DNA from 2 places in the Blautia sp. MB18-30 genome. Region 2 is predicted to be linked to the other one. Evidence: a T-box and tRNA genes for the amino acid it is inferred to sense, from the RefSeq annotation. Region 2 holds a T-box; the other holds one or more tRNA genes.
What was found. The T-box of region 2 lies ahead of proS (proline--tRNA ligase). A T-box ahead of a tRNA ligase gene usually reads a tRNA of that ligase, here a tRNA-Pro.
Positions count from the first base shown of each region.

Region 1: it has a tRNA-Pro gene. The T-box ahead of proS (proline--tRNA ligase) is inferred to sense a tRNA for this amino acid. The anticodon was not compared.

Region 1 is NZ_JAMOYY010000010.1:82,347-92,582, reverse strand. It holds gene yfcE (phosphodiesterase) at 1-514, shown strand, start outside; gene NCY57_RS06720 (THUMP domain-containing class I SAM-dependent RNA methyltransferase) at 511-1,668, shown strand; gene NCY57_RS06715 (XTP/dITP diphosphatase) at 1,665-2,249, shown strand; gene NCY57_RS06710 (metallophosphoesterase family protein) at 2,246-2,725, shown strand; gene NCY57_RS06705 (hypothetical protein) at 2,963-3,544, shown strand; gene NCY57_RS06700 (GH3 family domain-containing protein) at 3,541-5,172, shown strand; gene NCY57_RS06695 (histidine kinase N-terminal 7TM domain-containing diguanylate cyclase/phosphohydrolase) at 5,175-7,718, shown strand; gene NCY57_RS06690 (hypothetical protein) at 7,787-8,560, opposite strand; tRNA gene NCY57_RS06685 (tRNA-Pro) at 8,823-8,897, shown strand; tRNA gene NCY57_RS06680 (tRNA-Gly) at 8,925-8,995, shown strand; tRNA gene NCY57_RS06675 (tRNA-Arg) at 9,014-9,087, shown strand; tRNA gene NCY57_RS06670 (tRNA-His) at 9,093-9,166, shown strand; tRNA gene NCY57_RS06665 (tRNA-Gln) at 9,177-9,248, shown strand; tRNA gene NCY57_RS06660 (tRNA-Lys) at 9,259-9,331, shown strand; tRNA gene NCY57_RS06655 (tRNA-Leu) at 9,399-9,478, shown strand; gene NCY57_RS06650 (transglutaminase domain-containing protein) at 9,673-10,236, opposite strand, start outside.
Region 2 is NZ_JAMOYY010000012.1:83,992-94,227, reverse strand. It holds gene NCY57_RS07670 (FtsB family cell division protein) at 1-27, opposite strand, end outside; gene yabP (sporulation protein YabP) at 139-420, opposite strand; gene NCY57_RS07660 (RNA-binding S4 domain-containing protein) at 511-750, opposite strand; gene NCY57_RS07655 (HU family DNA-binding protein) at 824-1,117, opposite strand; gene NCY57_RS07650 (phospho-sugar mutase) at 1,220-2,953, opposite strand; gene NCY57_RS07645 (hypothetical protein) at 3,052-4,026, opposite strand; gene NCY57_RS07640 (CCA tRNA nucleotidyltransferase) at 4,086-5,426, opposite strand; gene proS (proline--tRNA ligase) at 5,790-7,229, opposite strand; T-box leader at 7,387-7,596, opposite strand; gene NCY57_RS07630 (HD domain-containing protein) at 7,827-8,873, opposite strand; gene sigE (RNA polymerase sporulation sigma factor SigE) at 8,866-9,540, opposite strand; gene NCY57_RS07620 (sigma-E processing peptidase SpoIIGA) at 9,608-10,236, opposite strand, start outside.

The DNA of each region.
Region 1 (10,236 bases), on a different contig from region 2:
TGGTTCGGCATATTACTGCCGGAAAATGCTGGAAGCATATGACAAGGAGAAGGCGGAGAGACTGGTGCTTCTGGGAGATCTGCTTTATCACGGACCAAGAAATGACCTTCCGAAGGAATACGCACCAAAGGAAGTCATCCGCCTTTTAAATGAGAGAAAAAACCAGATCTATGCAGTACGCGGAAACTGTGAGGCAGAGGTGGATCAGATGGTCCTGGACTTCCCGGTTATGGCAGATTACTGTATCCTTGCCATCGAAGGAAAAACGATGTACGCCACACACGGTCATATCTATAATAAGGATAATCTTCCGCCGATGATGGACGGAGACATTCTGATCCACGGCCATACACATGTGCTGAAGGCAGAAAATATGGGGAATTATATCCTTCTGAACCCAGGTTCCGTATCCATTCCAAAGGAAGGTAACCCGCCGACCTATGCAATCCTTGAGAACGGAATTTTTACCATTAAAGATTTTGAAGGAAATACAGTACGGGAGATCACTTTATGAATCTGTGGGAATTAACGGCGCCCTGTCATTTTGGAACAGAGGCGGTGCTGAAGCGTGAAATACTGGATCTTGGCTATGAAGTGACCAGGGTGGAAGACGGAAGAGTAACCTTTGAGGCTGATGCCCAGGGTGTGGCAGACGCCAATCTGTTCCTTCGTACCACAGAACGTGTGCTTCTGAAAATAGGCGAAGTAAAGGCCGAGACTTTTGATGAGCTTTTTGAAAAGACCAAGGCTCTCCCATGGGAGAATTACATACCGAAAAACGGTAAATTCTGGGTAGCCAAGGCAAACTCCATCAAAAGTAAGCTTTTCAGTCCATCTGATATCCAGTCCATTATGAAAAAAGCCATTGTAGAGCGTCTCAAAGGCATCTACGGGATTTCCTGGTTTCCGGAAGATGGTCCGGAATTTCCTATCCGTGTGGCCTTTATGAAAGACGTAGCTCTGATCGGAATCGACACTTCAGGAGTATCCCTCCATAAGAGAGGGTATCGCCAGATGACTGTCAAGGCACCTATTACCGAGACGCTTGCCAGTGCTCTTTTGATGCTCACTCCCTGGAAAAAGGACCGTATTCTTGTCGATCCGTTCTGCGGAAGCGGCACCTTTCCTATTGAGGCGGCAATGATGGCAGCGGATATGGCGCCGGGACTGAACCGTCATTTTCTGGCCGAGAGCTGGGAGCATCTGATCCCGAAGGAATGCTGGGAGGATGCAAGAGAAGAAGCCAGAGAACGTGTAAATCTTGATATTGAAACCGATATCCAGGGCTTTGATATCGATGCAGCTGCCATCAAGGCAGCACGCGCCAACGCAAAAATGGCAGGAGTGGACAGACTGATCCATTTCCAGCAGCGCCCGGTCAGTGAACTCCGCCATTCCAAACCCTTTGGTTTTATCGTGACAAATCCGCCATATGGTGAGCGGATCGAAGAAAAATCCAATCTCCCTGCATTGTACCGTGAGATCGGTGAAAGCTATAAGGGGCTGGATCGCTGGTCCATGTATCTGATCACTGCCTATGACAAGGCAGAGAATGACATCGGCCGAAAGGCAGATAAAAACCGTAAGATCTATAATGGAATGATGAAAACCTACTATTACCAGTTTCTTGGACCACGTCCGCCGAAGAAAGGAAGTATTAAAGAATGAAAAAGATCATTTTTGCTACCGGAAATGAGGATAAAATGAAGGAGATCCGAAGGATACTTGCGGATCCTTCTCTGGAGATCCTTTCCCTGAAGGATGCCGGGATCCATGCGGATATTGATGAAAATGGAAAAAGCTTTGAAGAAAATGCCATGATCAAGGCAGAAGCAATCAGTAAAATGACTGGCGAGATCGTTCTGGCAGATGATTCCGGTCTGGAGATCGACTATCTGAACAAAGAGCCGGGAATCTATTCCGCACGCTATATGGGTGAGGATACTTCTTATCATATTAAAAACGCAAACCTGATCCAGCGTCTGGAAGGTGTACCTGATGAGAAACGTACTGCACGTTTTGTATGTGCTATTGCGGCAGCTTTCCCGGATGGCAGAAGAAAGACAGTCCGTGCTGCCATGGAAGGCCGCATCGGCTACGAGGAAAAAGGGGAGAATGGCTTTGGCTATGACCCGATCTTTTATCTTCCGGAATATGGCTGTACTTCCGCAGAGCTTTCCATGGAAGAAAAGAACAGGATCAGCCATCGTGGAAAAGCTCTTTGCCTTATAAAGGAAGAGCTTGTATGAAGGTGCTGATCGTAAGCGATACTCACGGAAGAGATGAAAACCTGGAGATCGCGATAAATCGGGAGGCTCCTTTTGACATGCTGGTACATTGCGGAGATGTGGAAGGCAGAGAATTTTATATCGAAGCCCTTGCAGAATGTCCCTGCAGTATTGTGTCCGGAAATAATGATTTTTTCTCGGATCTTCCGAGAGAAGATGTGATCGAGGTCGAGGGAAATAAGATTCTGGTAACTCACGGTCATTACTACGGTGTATCCATGGCCTTTGATCAGCTGGCAGAAGCTGCCCGCTCAAGGGGATGCAATGCGGCTTTTTTCGGACATATCCACGTACCGGTTGTTGAAAAGGAAGCAGGTGTGCTTCTGGTAAATCCCGGAAGTCTGGCTTATCCCAGACAACGGGGACGCCGTCCAAGCTATGCAGTAATGGAGACAGATGGAAAGGGCGAAATGCACGTAGAGATCCGTTACCTCTGATTCCGGCAGAAAAAACAAATAAACTGTCATAATTGATAAAATTTGTGCCAATATTCAGCATATATTAGTCAAAAACGATTGCGAAAGTCAGCTATGTGCTATATAATGAACAAGTAGTTTTTTTTAGTAATATAGAGCATTCTTTAGGGTACTGACCATGAATGGGTCTCGTTCCTGAGAATGCAGCAGAGCGGAATGAGAAGGTCCGCTTTACATAAATGAAGGGGGAAAATACGCATGACTGCGGTTATTATAGGGAGTATCGGCTTTTTATGCTGCTTCCTGTATGATCATAACAGTATCCGATTGAAAAAAAGCTTTCTTCATCCGTTTTTTAGCATAGGATGTTTCCTGATCGCAGTGTCAACAGGTCTGGTGATCCGGAGCTGCTGGCCGCGGCGGGGAAGTTCTTTTTTTATTTCTGCTGTTTTTCTGACAGCAGCGATCCTGTTTCTGGGACTGTTGATCTATACATTGTTTTTTGCGCTGCCCTTTGATGAGACATATGTCAAAGAAAATCATGAAAGGCTGGCCTATACAGAGGGTGTTTATGCACTCTGCCGACATCCTGGCGTTCTGTGGTTCGCCGGATTTTATTTTTGCCTGGCCGGATTTCTGGGATCCGGGAAGGCAATGGGGGCTTTTGGGGTCCTTATTGTGTGGAATATATTGTACATTTTTTACCAGGACAGGATCGTGTTTCCGGAAACATTCAGTAATTACGGAGCGTATCAGCAGACAACTCCCTTTCTGATCCCAGACCGAAACAGTACAGCTGCCTGCATAAAAACATGGCGAAAAGGGGGGAAAAGGCGGTGAGTCTTGGCGAAAAGCTTCGAAAACAGCAGTATGATGCTATCTGGAAAGAATATTGCGGATTTCTTGATCTGACAATGCAGGATTACATGAAGATCCAGAATCGTCTGATGGAAGAGCAGATCCAGCTCTGGTCAGACTGTGAACTGGGCAAAAGCATTCTGAAGGGCAGGAGACCGTCCGGGATCGACGAGTTCCGTCGGCTGGTACCTCTTACCACTTATGAGGATTATGCGGATATGCTCCTCCAGAAGAGAAGTGAAACTCTTCCGGGGAATCCGATCATCTGGATACAGACGACCTGGGAAGGCGGACGCCATCCGATAAAGGTAGCACCATACACAAGAAGTATGCTGGATACCTACAGGAACAATGTAGTTGCCTGCCTCATATTAGCTACAAGCCGTGAAAAGGGCAAATTTGATGTGGAGGAAACGGACAAGATTCTTTACGGACTGGCACCGTTGCCTTTTGCTACCGGCCTTTTTCCACTGGCGCTGAAAGAAGATATCGACATCCGTTTTCTTCCGGAAGTGGAAGATGCGGTAAATATGAGCTTTGGTGAGCGGAACAAAGAGGGCTTCAAGATGGCCATGAAACAGGACGTGGAATTTTTCTTCGGACTTGGAAGTGTGGCCTATGCAGTAAGCCAGAGCCTCACCGGAAGCGTATCATCAGGAAAAAGCAAAACCTCCTTTTCGGAACTTCTGCAGTATAAACCAAAGATGCTGAAAAGGATCCTGAATGCCAAAAAGATCTGTAAGAAGGAGAAACGGGAGCTTCTTCCGAAAGACCTTTTTCACCTGAAGGGATTTATGGTGGCAGGAACCGACAACCAGTGCTATAAGGATGATCTGGAGGAAATGTGGGGAGTTCGGCCCATGGAGCTTTTTGCAGGAACGGAACCTTCCATTATAGGAACCGAGACCTGGACCAGGAACGGAATGTACTTTTTCCCGGATACCTGCTTTTATGAATTTATCACCGAAAAGGATATGCTCCATAATTATGAGGATCCCACGTTCACTCCTCCGACCTATCTTATGGATGAGGTTGTTCCCGGGGAGAAATATGAGCTTGTGATCACTGTGTTGAAGGGCGGAGCCTTTGCCAGGTACCGTGTGGGAGATATGTATCGATGCGTGGGTCTTACCAACCAGGAGGATCGGACACAGATCCCAAGATTTGAGTACATAGACCGTGTTCCGTGGATCATTGATATCGCAGGCTTTACCAGGATTTCGGAAAATGGTATCAAAAGTGTGATCCAGCTGTCCGGGCAGCCGGTTACGGATTGGATCGCAGTGAAAGAATATAATGAGAAAAAACGCCCATATCTGCATCTTTATATAGAAGTAAAAAAAGAAGCGCTGATGTATCAGGCTATGAGCACGGATATTCTGAAAGAACTTCTGACCACGTATTTCAAATATATCGATCAGGATTACCGGGATCTGAAGAAAATCCTGGGAATGGATCCCCTTGTGGTGACCATCCTGCGCTGTGGTACCTTTCATCTGTATGAGTCCAGAAAAGGACGGAAACCACGGCATATGAGCACTCCTTATTATGAGGTGGCGGAACTTTTGAGACTGCAGGATGAAATCGGATTCGGGAATATGAGGAAGTAACTATGGAAAGCTATATATCATTTTCAATCATTTCAGTTTTTTTCTATACATTTATGATACTGACTCTTCTGGCTGGTAAGCGCAGCCGGATCATCAACAGTTTCATGTGTGTGCTGGGAGGAATGCTCTGCTGGACGTTGGGCTCTTTTCTGATGCGTATGGAGGCAGGACCCTCTTACATCCTGTGGTATTATGTGTCTCTGGCCGGAATCCTGTTTCTGCCATATTTTTACTATGTGTTCATCAGTGAATTCATGGGAGTGCGTATGGGCAGAAAAAGCAAGATCCCATTGCTTTTGATGCTGCTGCTTTTTGCAATCAACATCCCGGGCGGGATCATCCTGCGCTGGCCGGATCTGATCCGTAAAAACGGTGGTGCGCATTTTGTTTATAAGATCACACCCTGGTTCCTTCTGTTCTTTGTGGTGGCAGGAATCACCATTATTCAGATCTTTATCACCATGTACCGCGGATGCCGGAGACATCCCGGATACCGCAAACAGATCGAACCGATCCTTGTGGGGATACTGATCATTTTTGTGGGAAACCTTGCGCTGGCAGTGCCGGTATTTTCCGGATTCCCCATCGATATTGTCAGCGGTCTGATCAATGCTGTCCTGATGCTTTATGCACTGACCAGAAGACGGCTGTTCCAGATGCGCCGTCTTGCGTCAGATGGGGTTTGCTTTGGTGTGGGCGTGGTCCTGACGGTAGTACTGTTTATCAATCTTTCACCGTACCTGATGAGTTATATCCGAATGCTGCTCCCTGCAGCCAGTGAGTATCATGTGCTGATCTTTTCTTTCGTTTTTCTTATATCTGCATGGCTGGTCACAGTGCTGTGGAAATGTCTGATGAACAATGTTTTTATCAAAAAAGAGATCCAGCAGTCTCAGGAGCTGAAAGATTTTAGCCAGTCAGTATCCAGGACACTCCGGGTAGGAGAGATCCTGCGCAATACGGTAAATGTGTTGAAGGAAACTACCAATGCAGGACGGATCTATATTTGTCTGAGAGACAAAAAATCAGGGGAATATCAGGCTGTTTACAGCAACCGTCCGTTGAACGATCTGACCTTTTCACTGAAAGCGGATAATCCGGTGGTCACCTGGCTTACCAGAAATGAGGACTGTGTGGTGATCCGGGATTTTCGTTCTTCCACAGCCTACAAATCCATGTGGGAGTCGGAAAAACATATGTTTTCAGAGCTGGGTATCGAATACTGTGCAGGTCTTCGCCAGAATGATGATCTGGCCGGGATTATTGCGATTTCCGGTGACGGACACAGGAATCTGAACCATAATGATCTGGCCATGCTGTCTTCGGTCAGTTCGGTAGCTTCCATTGCCATCAAAAATGCCAGACTTTATGAGGCGGCATGGACTGAGGCAAGGACCGATGAACTGACGGGCCTTCTGAACCGGAAATATTTTTATGAGATCCTGGATGAGGAATACGAAAAAAATAAAGAGGGTTCGCTTGCACTGATCCTGTTCAATATTGATGATTTCAAGCTGTACAATCAGCTGTACGGAAATCAGCAGGGAGATGTTGCACTTCGAAAGGTGGCAGATATCATCCAGGCAAGTGTGGGAGAACAGGGATATGTGGCACGTCACAGTGCCAAGGAATTTGCGGTCCTGATGCCAAATTACGATATTTTTTCCGCCAGAAATCTGGCAGAATCCATACAGAAGCAGATCCTGCATATGCGCAACGATTCTGCAGACTACAAGCTGAAGATCCTTACGGTAAGCGTGGGGATCAGTGCGGCGCCTTATGCGGCACGCTCAGCAAAGGAGCTCTTGGATAATGCGGACCTGGCAGTATATCATGTAAAGCGCAGCGGTAAAAACGGCATCGAGATTTTTGACACCATGCTGAAGGAAAGCCTGGATGAAGAAAATGCGGGTAAGAAATCCGATCATGAACATATTTATCAGTCCTATGAATCCACGATCTATGCGTTGACTGCAGCCATTGATACCAAAGATCATTATACCTTCGGACATTCCAACAATGTGGCTTATTACGCAACAAGTCTTGCGAAGGCGCTGAACTATACAACGGAAATGGTGGAGATCATCCGTCAGGCGGCGCTTCTTCATGATGTTGGAAAGATCGGGATCCCGGAGCATATCCTGAACAAGGAAGGCAAGCTTACGGATGAAGAGTATGAGATCATGAAAGGTCATGTGGAGGCGTCCATCGGGATCATCCGTCACCTTCCGTCGCTGGATTATGTTATCCCTGCGGTTATCGGTCATCACGAACGTTATGACGGAAACGGCTATCCAAGGAGGATCGCGGGAGAAGATATCCCGGCATCTGCAAGGATCCTCTGCATCGCAGATTCCTTTGATGCCATGACATCCAAACGTTGTTATAAAGAACTGATGCCAGCGGAAAAAGCTCTTCGGATCATAAGAGAAGAGGAAGGAAAACAGTTCGATCCGGATATGGCGGAGGTATTTATCCACATATTTCGGGAAGGAAAGATCCATCTGGCAGAACCGGCGGAGTTGAAACGGGAAGAAAAAGCATAAAGAATATTAAGATTACGGGTCTGACAAGCTATGTCAGACCCGTTTTTGTGAAGAATATGAAGAAAGCTTTATTTATCATCTCCGGTAAGGCGAAGTACATCCCGGATCTCATCCACATTCATATCCAGGATCACGGCAAGCTCATCAATGGTGAATTTGGTGGCGTCATCATCGTCTGTGAGTTCTTTAACCGCAGCCTCCAGGTTTTCTACCTTGGATACCAGATAGTCGTCACGGAATTTCTGCTGTGTCTGTTCCTCGATGGCATGAAGGATCCCACTGCGGATACGACCACGCATCCAGGTATCGTTTTTTTCCTGTGGGTCAGTCTCTTTGAGAGACGCCAGAAGGGCCAGATTTGCCTCCTGAATGAGATCGGCCAGGTGGATTTCCTCACAGTTCAGTTCAGCGGCCATCTGGGCTGCCTGAGCCATGTAGAACTGTGTCAGTGCACCTTCGGCAGCAGTGTCACCCTTTGCAAAGGCATGAAAGAGGGACGCAAGATCATCCGGATCAAGTCCTTCCGGGGAAAAGCTTTCCATATAGTCACTGAGATAAGCCTGTTCTTCGGCAGTAAGAGCAGCACGGGTACCCGGAAGCTCGTCCTTGTCGCTGGATTCGGATGAAACAGCATCTGCTCTGGCAGCGCCGGCAGCTTCATCGGCGCCTTCGATGGTGATCCCCTTTAATTTGAGATACTGCAGGATCTTTACAAGCTGTGAAGTGCTCAGATCCGATTCATCGAAATGATCACGGATCTGCTGCTGGGAGAGCTGCTTATTGTTTTCCTCAGCGATGGCACAGATGTCATTAAGCTTCTGCTGAAATAATTTTATATCCATGTAAAAACATCTCCTTATTATTTGCTTTTTTTCTTGACTTTAATTATGGTTTCATGATACCATAAGCCAGTCGCAAATGACAAGAAAACCTTTAAATAGGCGGAAAAAACGTGAAAAAAAGTTTTTTTAAAAAAATTCAAAAAAGGTGTTGACATTTGTAGATTGCTATAATATAATATCACTTGTCGTCAGGCAGGAAACGAAAACGAAACACAAACGAAGACGACAACAACTTAATAAAAACCATAAGTAAATGGTACATCGGGGTGTGGCTCAGCTTGGCTAGAGCGCCTGGTTTGGGACCAGGAGGCCGCAGGTTCGAATCCTGTCACCCCGACTGCTGTAAACTTATTACCGCAAGCATGCGGGTGTAGTTCAATGGTAGAACACCAGCCTTCCAAGCTGGATACGTGGGTTCGATTCCCATCACCCGCTTCTCTGAGAAGAGAGCATGTGTCTGTAGCTCAGCTGGATAGAGCAACGGCCTTCTAAGCCGTGGGTCGGGGGTTCGAATCCCTTCAGGCACGTTGTGGTGGGTATAGCGCAGTTGGTTAGCGCGCCAGATTGTGGCTCTGGAGGCCCAGGGTTCGAATCCCTGTATCCACCCTTCGCCCATTGGGCTATCGCCAAGCGGTAAGGCACAGCACTTTGACTGCTGCATTCGCTGGTTCGAATCCAGCTAGCCCAGTCCTTTTTATGGGGTATTAGCTCAGTCGGTAGAGCACTTGACTTTTAATCAAGTTGTCCGGGGTTCGAATCCCCGATGCCTCATTAGCGGAAAGCATTTGCTTTCCGTTATTTTTTTATCATCAGACAGGATGAAAATATAATTGAATATGCGGATATGGCGGAATTGGCAGACGCGCTGGTTTTAGGTACCAGTGGGCAACCGTGCAGGTTCAAGTCCTGTTATCCGCATCAGAAAAGAGAGAGACTTTCTGTAAATTTTGAATTTATGGAAGGTCTTTTTTATTATGGACACTTATGTAATATCCAGGACAGAAATGCTACAGATCATGAGCAATATGTCTGTAGCATTCTTACTATAGAAATTTTTAGCTGAATCAAGCTGTCATCTACATTGAATCAGAATAACCGCTTGATAAATGACCCTACAATTTCTCCCCTTCATTCACTTCCTCAATAAACACCTTCCCTTCCGCCTGCTGTTCCGCAAAATGAAATCGAAGTACAGCCTGAGGCCAGTTGAGTGTGATGATGGCTTTTTTGTCCCGTGTCTTTCCTGCGGCCTGGATCTGATCTACAAGGTCTGCGAGGACTTCGCGGGTGAGATATCCGCCTCGCCAGTGGAAGGTGAATTCGCGGCCTTTTTTTGCAGCCTGGAGGGCACGTTTGTATACGTCTTCCAATTTGGTGAAGGACAGCTTTTTCTCGCGGTAATAAAAGTGGTTTCCATCCGGGCAGGGAGGTGCCGGAGCGATCAGTGGTTCATGGTCACGAAAGATGTTTTTGTCATCCAGATTAAAATAATCGTAACGGATACTGGTTGAGCCGTCTTCGTTTTTGCCCAAAGTATTATCGAAAGTGGCATCCAGATGATAGTACTGTCCGTTGATCCGGACGATGTTCCAGGTATGACGGTATTTGATCCCTTTTTCCGGATTGTTCCCGCAGATGGCGATAATACACCATACACCAAGGGCATCACAGAGGAC
Region 2 (10,236 bases):
TTCTTTTCCCTTTTTTGGATTTTTCAATCTGCTGCTCCTTTTTTACACAATCTGATCTCTTTACCTTTTCCGAGCTTATACATCCAGATTTTACAACTTCTTCAAAAAAATATCAACCGGTTTGCTGTCATTTTAGCTTTAATGGAACAGTCTTTTTAAAAGGGATCCTTCTTTTTTGTCCTTTTTCCTGCCAAGATAGGTAAGACTGTCGATTTTTCCCTCCAAGCTAAGCTGCCCACTTTTCAGATCAAGATGTTTTACATGAAGTCCTTCGCCTTTTATGGATAACTTTCCTTCCTCTGTATGCAGCAGTATTTCTTTTTCATCGAAAGAGATCACCTCCCGGATTCCCGTTATGGTGCCGCCTTTCTGCCGCTCCAGCATCAGACTGTGAAATGCTGCCGGTTTCTTCTCGTCCAATCCATACCTCCCTGGGGATGATTTCTCTTTTATTTTATGAAAAATCCATCCGGAATAGACCATCACGCCCAAACGGCAGCTGTCCCTGCATCAGATATAGCGGAACATGCTTTCCACCTCATCCTTTTTTACCGTTTCCTTAACTTCCAGGACTTCAACCTTTACATTACGGCTTCCAAACTGGATCTCCACAGTGTCACCGGTCTTTACCTGTACAGAAGCCTTGGCCGGCTTGTCATTGACCAGAACTCTTCCTGCATCGCAGGCTTCATTTGCCACCGTGCGGCGTTTGATCAGTCTGGATACTTTCAGATATTTATCAAGACGCATAATTTTTCCTCCTAAAAAAGCAGGGGAAACCAAAACCCGGTTTCCCCTGCCGTTATCACTCTGAACCAACAGATTATTTACCGTTGACAACGTCCTTTAAAGCTTTTCCTGCTTTGAACTTCGGAGACTTGGAAGCCTCGATCGTCATGGTCTCACCAGTCTGAGGATTTCTTCCCTCTCTTGCAGCTCTTGTGCTTACTTCGAAAGTTCCAAATCCAACCAGCTGAATCTTCTCGCCTTTTTTCAGTTCATCTGTTACAACATCGATAAAAGATTTCAGAACAGCTTCTACATCTTTCTTGGAAAGATTGGTGTCTTTCGCCATTGCTGCCACTAACTCTGTTTTATTCATGGTGTTTCCTCCTATAATTGATGTTCTCTTATTTTTGACTTTGCTTTATATATATACCGCTTTTGGCTTATAATGTCAAGGTTTTTCGCATATTACAGGCGGAATGTGACCATTTTATCATTTCATGGAATCAACCATTTCAAGAACAGCCTTGCCCATTGCATCGGATTTCTCGTCTGCATCTGCAAGAGATGTTCCCTTAACGCCATAATAGAATTTAACCTTAGGCTCTGTTCCGGACGGTCTTACGCAAACCCATGCATCATCGGTAAGCTCATAGTAGAGAACATTGGAATTCGGAAGTCCTGTCGGCTTCTTCTCACCTGTTGCAAGATCTGTGATCTCATCCAGCTTGTAGTCACGTACAGCAGTCACCTTATGTCCGGCAAACTCAGCAGGCGGATTCTGACGAAGTGTTGTCATGATCTCCTGGATCTTCTGAAGTCCCTCGATACCCTTCATGGTAACTGCCTGAATGGCATCCTTATAGTAACCGAACTCCTCATACATATCGATCATTGCATCCCAGAGAGTCTTGCCCTGTGTCTTATAGTAAGCAGCAGCTTCGCAAAGTGCCATGGTAGCAACAATGGCATCCTTGTCTCTTGCATAGGTTCCGATCAGGCAGCCGTAGCTCTCCTCAAATCCGAAAAGATATGTACCCTTGCCACTGTTCTCAAATCCGAGGATCTGCTGTCCGATGTATTTGAATCCGGTAAGTACTTCGATAAGATTCACGTTGTATCCCTTGGCAATGGCATCTGCCAGGTTTGTTGTAACGATAGTCTTTACAAGAGCTCCGTCCTCCGGAAGGCTTCCGTTTACAGCCTTTCTCTGGCTCAGCTCATAGTTTGCAAGAAGGCATCCGGACATGTTACCGGTAAGATCATGATACTCTCCGTTTTTATCCTTTACGCGGACGCCAAGACGGTCTGCATCCGGGTCTGTGGCAAGTACGATGTCTGCATCCACTTCCTTCGCAAGCTTCAGGCCAAGCTCAAATGCCTCTGCTGCCTCCGGGTTCGGATAGCTGACTGTCGGGAAATCCCCGTTCGGAAGCTCCTGCTCCGGTACTACATATACATTCTCAAATCCAAGCTCTTTAAGGATCCTTCTGGCCGGGATATTGCCGGTTCCGTGAAGAGGTGTGTAAACGATCTTCAGGTTCCTGCCCTCTGCCTGGATCGCATCCATATGGATGATCTGTTTCTTAAGCTCTGCCATGTAAGCATCATCGACAGCCTGTCCGATCACTTCAAAAAGTCCTGCCTTTACTGCGTCTTCCTTATCCATGGTCTTTACGGTATTCCAGTCGGAGATCGCCTTTACCTCGCCCATGATACCGGAATCATGAGGTGGTGTGATCTGCGCGCCGTCCTCCCAGTAAACCTTGTATCCGTTGTATTCCGGAGGATTGTGGCTGGCTGTTACGTTGATACCTGCCACACAGCCCAGATGACGTACTGCAAAGGAAAGCTCCGGTGTCGGACGAAGTGTCTCAAAGATATAAGCCTTGATCCCGTTTGCTGCCAGGCAAAGTGCTGCTTCCTGGGCAAACTCCGGTGACATATGACGGGAATCATATGCGATAGCAACTCCCTGGGATTTCTTGTCAACCTTGGCAATATAGTTGGCAAGCCCCTGGGTTGCTCTTCTTACCACATAAATATTCATACGGTTGGTACCTGCGCCGATGATACCACGCAGGCCTGCCGTACCAAACTCAAGATCCATATAAAAACGCTCTTTGATCTCATTCTCGTCGTCTTTGATCGCTTTCAATTCTTCTTTTGTCGCCTCATCGAAGTATGGGTTTTCAAGCCACTGATTATAGATTTCTTTATAATCCATGTTCCAAAATACCTCCCTGTTTCTTTATATAAGATACTTAATATTATATAACAATTTTCAGAAAAAGGGAAGTTTTGTTTTTGTCACATTCAGAATCATTACTGCCTGAAGCACTGTTTTGAAAATTCCTCCCACTGTTTTTTCTGATGGATCAGGGTTCTCAGCTTTTCCACATTTTTTCCGGAGATCACAGCCTTGTTATGTGTATAATAATGGTTTGCCAGTTTCCAGTATTTTTCCGGATAACAGAACCGGACTCTCAGGTTCTGCCACTCAGACTCCGAGAGCGGCCGTACGGAATCATATGCAGAAAGCATCTTCTGCGCGAGGTGCAGATCCCAGCTGTATTTCTCCAGGATTTTCCGCATAAAGCGGTACAGATCTGCCATCTGCACATCAAAGCTCCAGTGACTGAAATTCGTCACCGCTGTGTTTTTCCCAAGTATCAGCACATTATGCTGATTATATTCGCCATGACAGATACTGCCACTTTGAAGAGACTGCTGCCGCAGATTTTTATAATCCGTGGTTTCCAGCATAGCTGCCGCTTCTTCTCCTTTTTGCAGAAACCATTCCACGCTTTTCAGATAATCTTTCTCAAAAGAATTGACCGCTCCTTTTTTTCGGATAAAACGGCGTATTTTTTTCATTTCCTGATTATGCCGGATATATTCTTCCTGCAGATTTCTTCCCGCATAATCCATTTCCACAGGAAGCTGCATGATCTTGTGGATCTGTGCCAGAGTCCGGATGCTTTTTAAAATATCGTTTTCGGATCTCGTGTCACATTCCCGTCCCTCAAACCAGATCTGTGCAGTATATGGAACAGAATCTTTGTCCCTGCTTACCAGTACGCCTTCCCTGTTTCTGAGATAGGCGTCCACAAGACAGTTCTGTTCTTTCATTTTTTCAAGAAGCTGCTGCTGCATGGAAAGCTTTTTTTCCGAGCCATGAAATTCCCGGAGTATCACCGGACCTTTTTCTGTCCGGCACAGAAGTGCCCCCCGCACCCTGCCGGAGAATGAAGCCGTAAGCCCATACTGCTCCAGCACGCTCAACCCATAATCATACAAAAAAGTTCCCCCCTGCCTTATTTTACGTTCTATTTTATGCAGGGGGGATTTTTGTTATTCTATTCGGTTTTTATGCTGTCTTTTTCTGCTGTTTCAAGAAGTTTTTCTTTTGTATTAAGGGTTGGATCTTTCAGCACACAGTCAAGAAGTCTTTCGAGCAGTGCTCCCAGTGCCGGTCCAGCCGGATGTCCTGCCTTTATAAGATCCTTTCCGGAAACTGCCAGGGTTTTCAGAGATGTACATTCACCTCTTTCAAGGATCCCCTGATAAGCTTCCGTCACACCGCTTAACCGTGCCAGCTTCTCCTCCCTCCTGTAAGTGCTCTGGGATAAAAGATCTGCCTTCTGCACTTTCAGATACAGCGGAAAAAGCTCTTCTCCGATAAGATTCACAGCTCTCCGCACATCCTCGGCGTCCGGAGTGGGACGAAGATCATGATACCGGATCAGACGACAGGTATTTCGGATCGTTACATTATCAAATTTCAGACGGCGCAGGATCTTTCCTGCCAGCTTTTCGCCTGCCGGTCCGTGAGTCTTAAAGTGGTCTCTTCCATTCTCATCTGTCTTTTTTACAACCGGCTTGGCAATGTCATGAAGAAGCATGGTGATACGGAGAAGCCGGTCATTCTCGATTTCTGTAAGACTTTTCAGAATGTGCTCTCCCACGGTATAGCAATGATGAGGGGTATTCTGCTCGGTTTCCATACAGGCGTCAAATTCCGGAAGAAATTCCCGGGTAAGACCTGTCTCCCAGGCGGTTCGGAGATAATCCGGATGATCGGATACCAGAAGCTTTACAAGCTCTGTCTGGATACGCTCTGCACTGACATGCTCCAGATTCCCCGACATCCGCGCCAGTGCCGCTTTCGTATTTTCCTCCACAGTAAAACCAAGCTGTGCGGAAAAACGCACTGCACGGAGCATACGAAGGGCATCCTCTGTAAAACGTTCTACCGGATCACCAACACAACGGATGATCTTCCCATTGATATCTTCCATTCCACCAAACAGATCCACCAGTCCATGTTCCGGATGATACGCCATGGCGTTGATGGTAAAATCTCTTCGTTTCAGATCTTCCTCAAGACTCCTGGTAAAGGTCACGGCATCCGGGTGGCGGCCGTCATGATATTCTCCGTCCACACGGTAGGTTGTCACCTCAAAGCCCTCTTTGCCCATCATTACAGTTACTGTTCCATGCTGGATCCCCGTATCTACAGTTCTGTGAAAAAGCTCCTTCACCTGCTCCGGAAGTGCAGAGGTGGTGATATCCCAGTCTCCAGGCACCCGATCCAGGATAGAATCCCTGACACAGCCGCCTACAACATATGCCTCATAGCCGGCAGCATTCAAGGTCTTCAGTATCTGCGCTGCCTTTTGTGGTATATTAATCGTCATGATAACTCCTCTTGATGATCGCTGCTGTCCGTTCAAAACACGTTTACATTTCACTGTATTATCTCCATGTCAGCAGCCGAATAATATTCTGATATGTTTTCCTTAACGCTATTATAACATAGATTCATAAAAACAGCGGAGCATATTTTGCCCCGCCGTTGTTTCTGCAATATGGTTCCTGTTCACTCCGTTCTCAGTAACACGCTTCGCGATGCACAGAATTTATGCTGATCGCATAAATTCGCGCGGTATGTCTCGGGTTTTCTGTGACCTTCGCTCACACAAAACACCTCGCGGGACATTACCAGTGAACAGTAACGCAATATGATCATCCCACTTTTTTGAAGTGGCCTGCTGTATTTTTTAGTATGCACGTCCCCAGTAAACCATTTTCTTAGCCGGTTTTCCGCAGCATACGCAAACGTCGCTTAACTGCTCCTGCTCAAACGGCATACATCTGGATGTTGCCTGGAAATCTTCCTTGATCTTGTCTTCACATGCACGATCACCGCACCACATAGCTTTGATGAATCCCGGTTTGCTGTTGATGATCTCACCGAACTCCTCATAATTCTTTGCTACGTAAGTATGTGCCTCTCTGTGTGCACGTGCGCGCTCCAGCATATCATGCTGAATGGTATCCAGAAGCTCTTTTACCTTATCTGCAAGCTCCTCGAAGGATACTGTATATTTCTCACGGGTATCTCTTCTGCAGAGAACTGCCTGACCGTTCTCGATATCCTTCGGTCCACATTCCACACGAAGCGGGATACCACGCATCTCCTGCTCAGCAAACTTGAATCCCGGGCTCTTGTCTGTCGCGTCAACCTTTGCACGGATACCTGCTGCCTTCAGTGCTGCAAGAAGCTCGTCAGCCTTCTCCATAACACCTTCTTTACGCTGCTGGATCGGGATGATCACAGTCTGTACCGGAGCGATCCTCGGAGGAAGAACAAGTCCGCTGTTATCACCGTGAACCATGATGATCGCACCGATCATACGGGTTGTCATTCCCCAGGATGTCTGGTGAACATATTTCAGTGTGTTATCTTTATCTGTGTACTGGATTCCGAATGCTTTGGCAAAGCCATCTCCAAAGTTATGGCTTGTACCGGACTGGAGAGCCTTGCCGTCGTGCATCAGAGATTCGATGGTATAAGTAGCCTCAGCACCTGCAAATTTCTCCTTGTCTGTCTTCTGGCCTTTGATGACCGGAATCGCAAGAACTTCCTCGCAGAAGTCTGCATAGATGTTCAGCATCTGGATGGTACGCTGCTCCGCTTCCTCAGCTGTTGCATGAGCAGTATGTCCCTCCTGCCACAGGAACTCTCTGGAACGAAGGAAGGGACGTGTTGTCTTTTCCCAACGGACAACGGAACACCACTGATTATATACCTTTGGAAGATCTCTGTGGGACTGGATCTCTTTCTGGTAGAAATCGCAGAACAGAGTCTCAGAAGTCGGACGCACGCAAAGTCTCTCCTGCAGCGGATCAAGGCCGCCATGAGTCACCCATGCAACCTCCGGAGCAAAACCTTCTACATGATCTTTCTCTTTATCAAGAAGAGACTCCGGGATAAAGATCGGCATGTAAACGTTCTCTACACCGGTTTCTTTAAATCTGCGGTCAAGCTCATGCTGGATATTCTCCCAGATCGCATAACCTGCAGGTTTGATCGCCATACAACCCTTAACACTTGTATAGCCACAGAGCTCAGCCTTCTTAACAACGTCTGTATACCACTGAGCAAAATCCTCATCCATAGATGTGATGGCCTGTACTAATTTCTTTTCTTTTGCCATGATAAATCTCCTTTTTCTTGTGATCTGTTACATATTGCCGGCTGTCAGGCAGCCACAGCAATCCGGAATCCTTCCAGCTTACTCTTCTGTCCTATAAACCGTACACTGTATTTACAATCCTGTTTTACGGACAAAAAATAAGCCATCCAAATCCCTCACAAGGGACCGAATGACTTCGGCGGTACCACCCCAGTTAACAGCCTGAAAAGCTGTTCTCTCAACACCCGTTAACGCCGGAAACACACGCCACGCTTCAATCACGCAGAGCTCCGAGGCCGGTTCCACAGTTCACGCACAGGATCCTTCCACCAAAGCAGATCCCTCTCTGAGATAATTCCCTGTGTACTATTCTCATCATCGCCGTATCTTTGATATATTTTAGGCGAAAACCACCTCAAAGTCAACCCCAAACAAAAAAATATAACAAGTCTCTCTGCTATGAGTTACTGCTCACTCCGTTCTCAGTAACACGCTTCGCGATGCACAGAATTTATGCTAATCGCATAAATTCGCGCGGTATGTCTCGGGTTTTCTGTGACCTTCGCTCACAAAAAACACCTCGCGGGACATTGCCAGTGAACAGTAACTGCTATGCTCCTATTCCTTCACAGACACAGCCGGCATCTCCAGATACCTGTTCAGATCTTCTGTGAGAATATGGAGCTTAGTTCTGGTATCCTGTTCCTGGTACGTCAGCCGGCCTGCGATCCTGGTGATATAATCCTCTTCTTCGATGATCTCACAGGTCTCAGGAAAATTAATATCATAATACTGTGCAAGATAAGATACCCAGTAATCCACCGGCACATGTCTGTCTGCGGATAACACGGATTCTCTTCTGAGACAGGACTCCCACACTGCCGGTGAGATCAGCCCTTCTCCTGCAGCTTTCTCAGAGACTCCCAGCATGGCTTCAACAGACGCCTCCAGCTTTACTCTGCAGTTATCCAGCTTATCGGCATCTCGTATCAGTTTTGCATGGAAAAGTGTTCTTGCATCGTGGATTCCTTCCAGTTTGAAATCACTGTGCTTCCGAATTGCTGCATCGATCAGCTCATCAAATTTATCATCCTCCACAAAACGCCGGATCAGCTTCTCCTCCCCGAAGAGAAGTTCTGCACCGAACACAGCATGATCCATGGTTCCCGGCTCAAAGCTGTGAAATCTACGGATCTGCTCAAAACGGCCTATATCATGAAGCAGACCGATCAGCTCCGCAAGTTCCACATCTTCACCGGAACATTCCATTTTTCTGGCGATCTCTCCTGCGTATTTCACCACACCATAGGTATGTACGATCTTCAGACAGATCTGTTCATCCTCCCGGTCGTATTCATCCAGATATTTTTCGAATTCCTGTTTTGCATGCGCAATGTCGATCATTCTGCCACACCCCTTCTTCTTTTGTTCATTCCGTAGTTCTGTAAACACTCTGTATTTATTATATCGAAGGTCTCTGACAAATTCTACTGTATTTCCCGGAATTTTAAATCTTCTCGCTGCTGCCGAATGCCTTCCCTGCTCAAGGAGCCAATTATACCCTTCGTTTCCGGAAATGATATCCGGAACAACATGGGCAACACCGCCCTCCTCTGTCTGGTCTGCCTCCACATCACGGAGCCATTTGCGGTTTCTTCTATTCATACTTTACGATTTCTTTCCGCAGCCGCTTCATGATCCGCTTTTCCAGGCGGGAAATGTAGGATTGCGAAATTCCTAAAAGATCCGCTACCTCCTTCTGTGTTTTCTCGCTTCCTTCCCGGTTTCCGATACCGAATCGCAGACGGATGATCATCTGTTCCCGCTTTGTCAGTTTGCTGATGGCTTTTCCAAGAAGTGCGATCTCCACCTCATCTTCCAGACGTCTGGAGATCACATCGTCATCCGTTCCCAGGATATCCGAAAGCAGCAGCTCATTTCCATCCCAGTCCACATTCAGCGGCTCATCAATGGAAACCTCCATCTTTGTTTTGCTGTTTCTCCTCAGATACATCAGGATCTCATTTTCGATACATCGTGATGCATAGGTGGCAAGCTTGATATTTTTTACCGGATCAAAGGTATTGATAGCCTTTATGAGCCCTATGGTTCCGATGGAGATCAGATCCTCCACACCTACCCCTGTATTATCAAATTTCTTTGCAATATAAACCACCAGCCGTAGATTATGCTCGATCAGAACCGACTTTCCCTCTTTTTCCTTTTCTGTTCCCAGCATTTCGATCACTTCAGCCTCCCGTTCCGCTGACAACGGCGCCGGAAGGATATCATTTCCACCAATATAAAAAACCTCTCCCGGACGATTGAACATAAATTTCCGGATTACCTGAAACGGATAGGATCTTGCAGCTGCTCTGTTCATAACATAAGCCCCCTTCTCAATTTAATAGTCTGGAATTCAAAAGTATCTCGTACTCTTCTCCCAAAGCTGAGGGCTCGGATGTTATGGCAAGCACCGGTTTTCCTACATGTACCACCCTTTCGGGAGTCTGGATCAGAAGTTCATCAAGGATCACTGCCAGCAGCAGTCCTTTTTTTCCATCTGCGGTATGACAGCTCAGAAAATGCGGCTGCAGACTGACAAATCCTGTATTTTCCAGTGCCTCTGGTTTATCTTTAATATCCATCAGTTTTTTCACCTGCTCTTTCGATATCAGGCTTCCCAAAAGTTCCTGTTTGATGATCGATACCGGCTGTTTTTTCACAGGATCCATAAGGAGATTTCCGGTATCATAAAAGCCGTATGTCTGCTGCAGTTTCCCCTGATATTTCAAAGTGACCGGAAAAATATTTCTTCTTCCAAACCGGAAGGTCTCGGTCACACATCCCAGAGTATAAAGTGTGCCATAAATCCCTGCCAGAAAAAGCAGAAATATTTTCACCGTCATGGTCCTTTCCGTTTCCAGTGCCTGATAGATCCCGCCAACCACAAAAGCTGTGAAATACAGAGCCAGAATGGTTTTTACAAGAAGGCCGCCTTTTTTCAGTCGAAAAGCAAACGACGCCA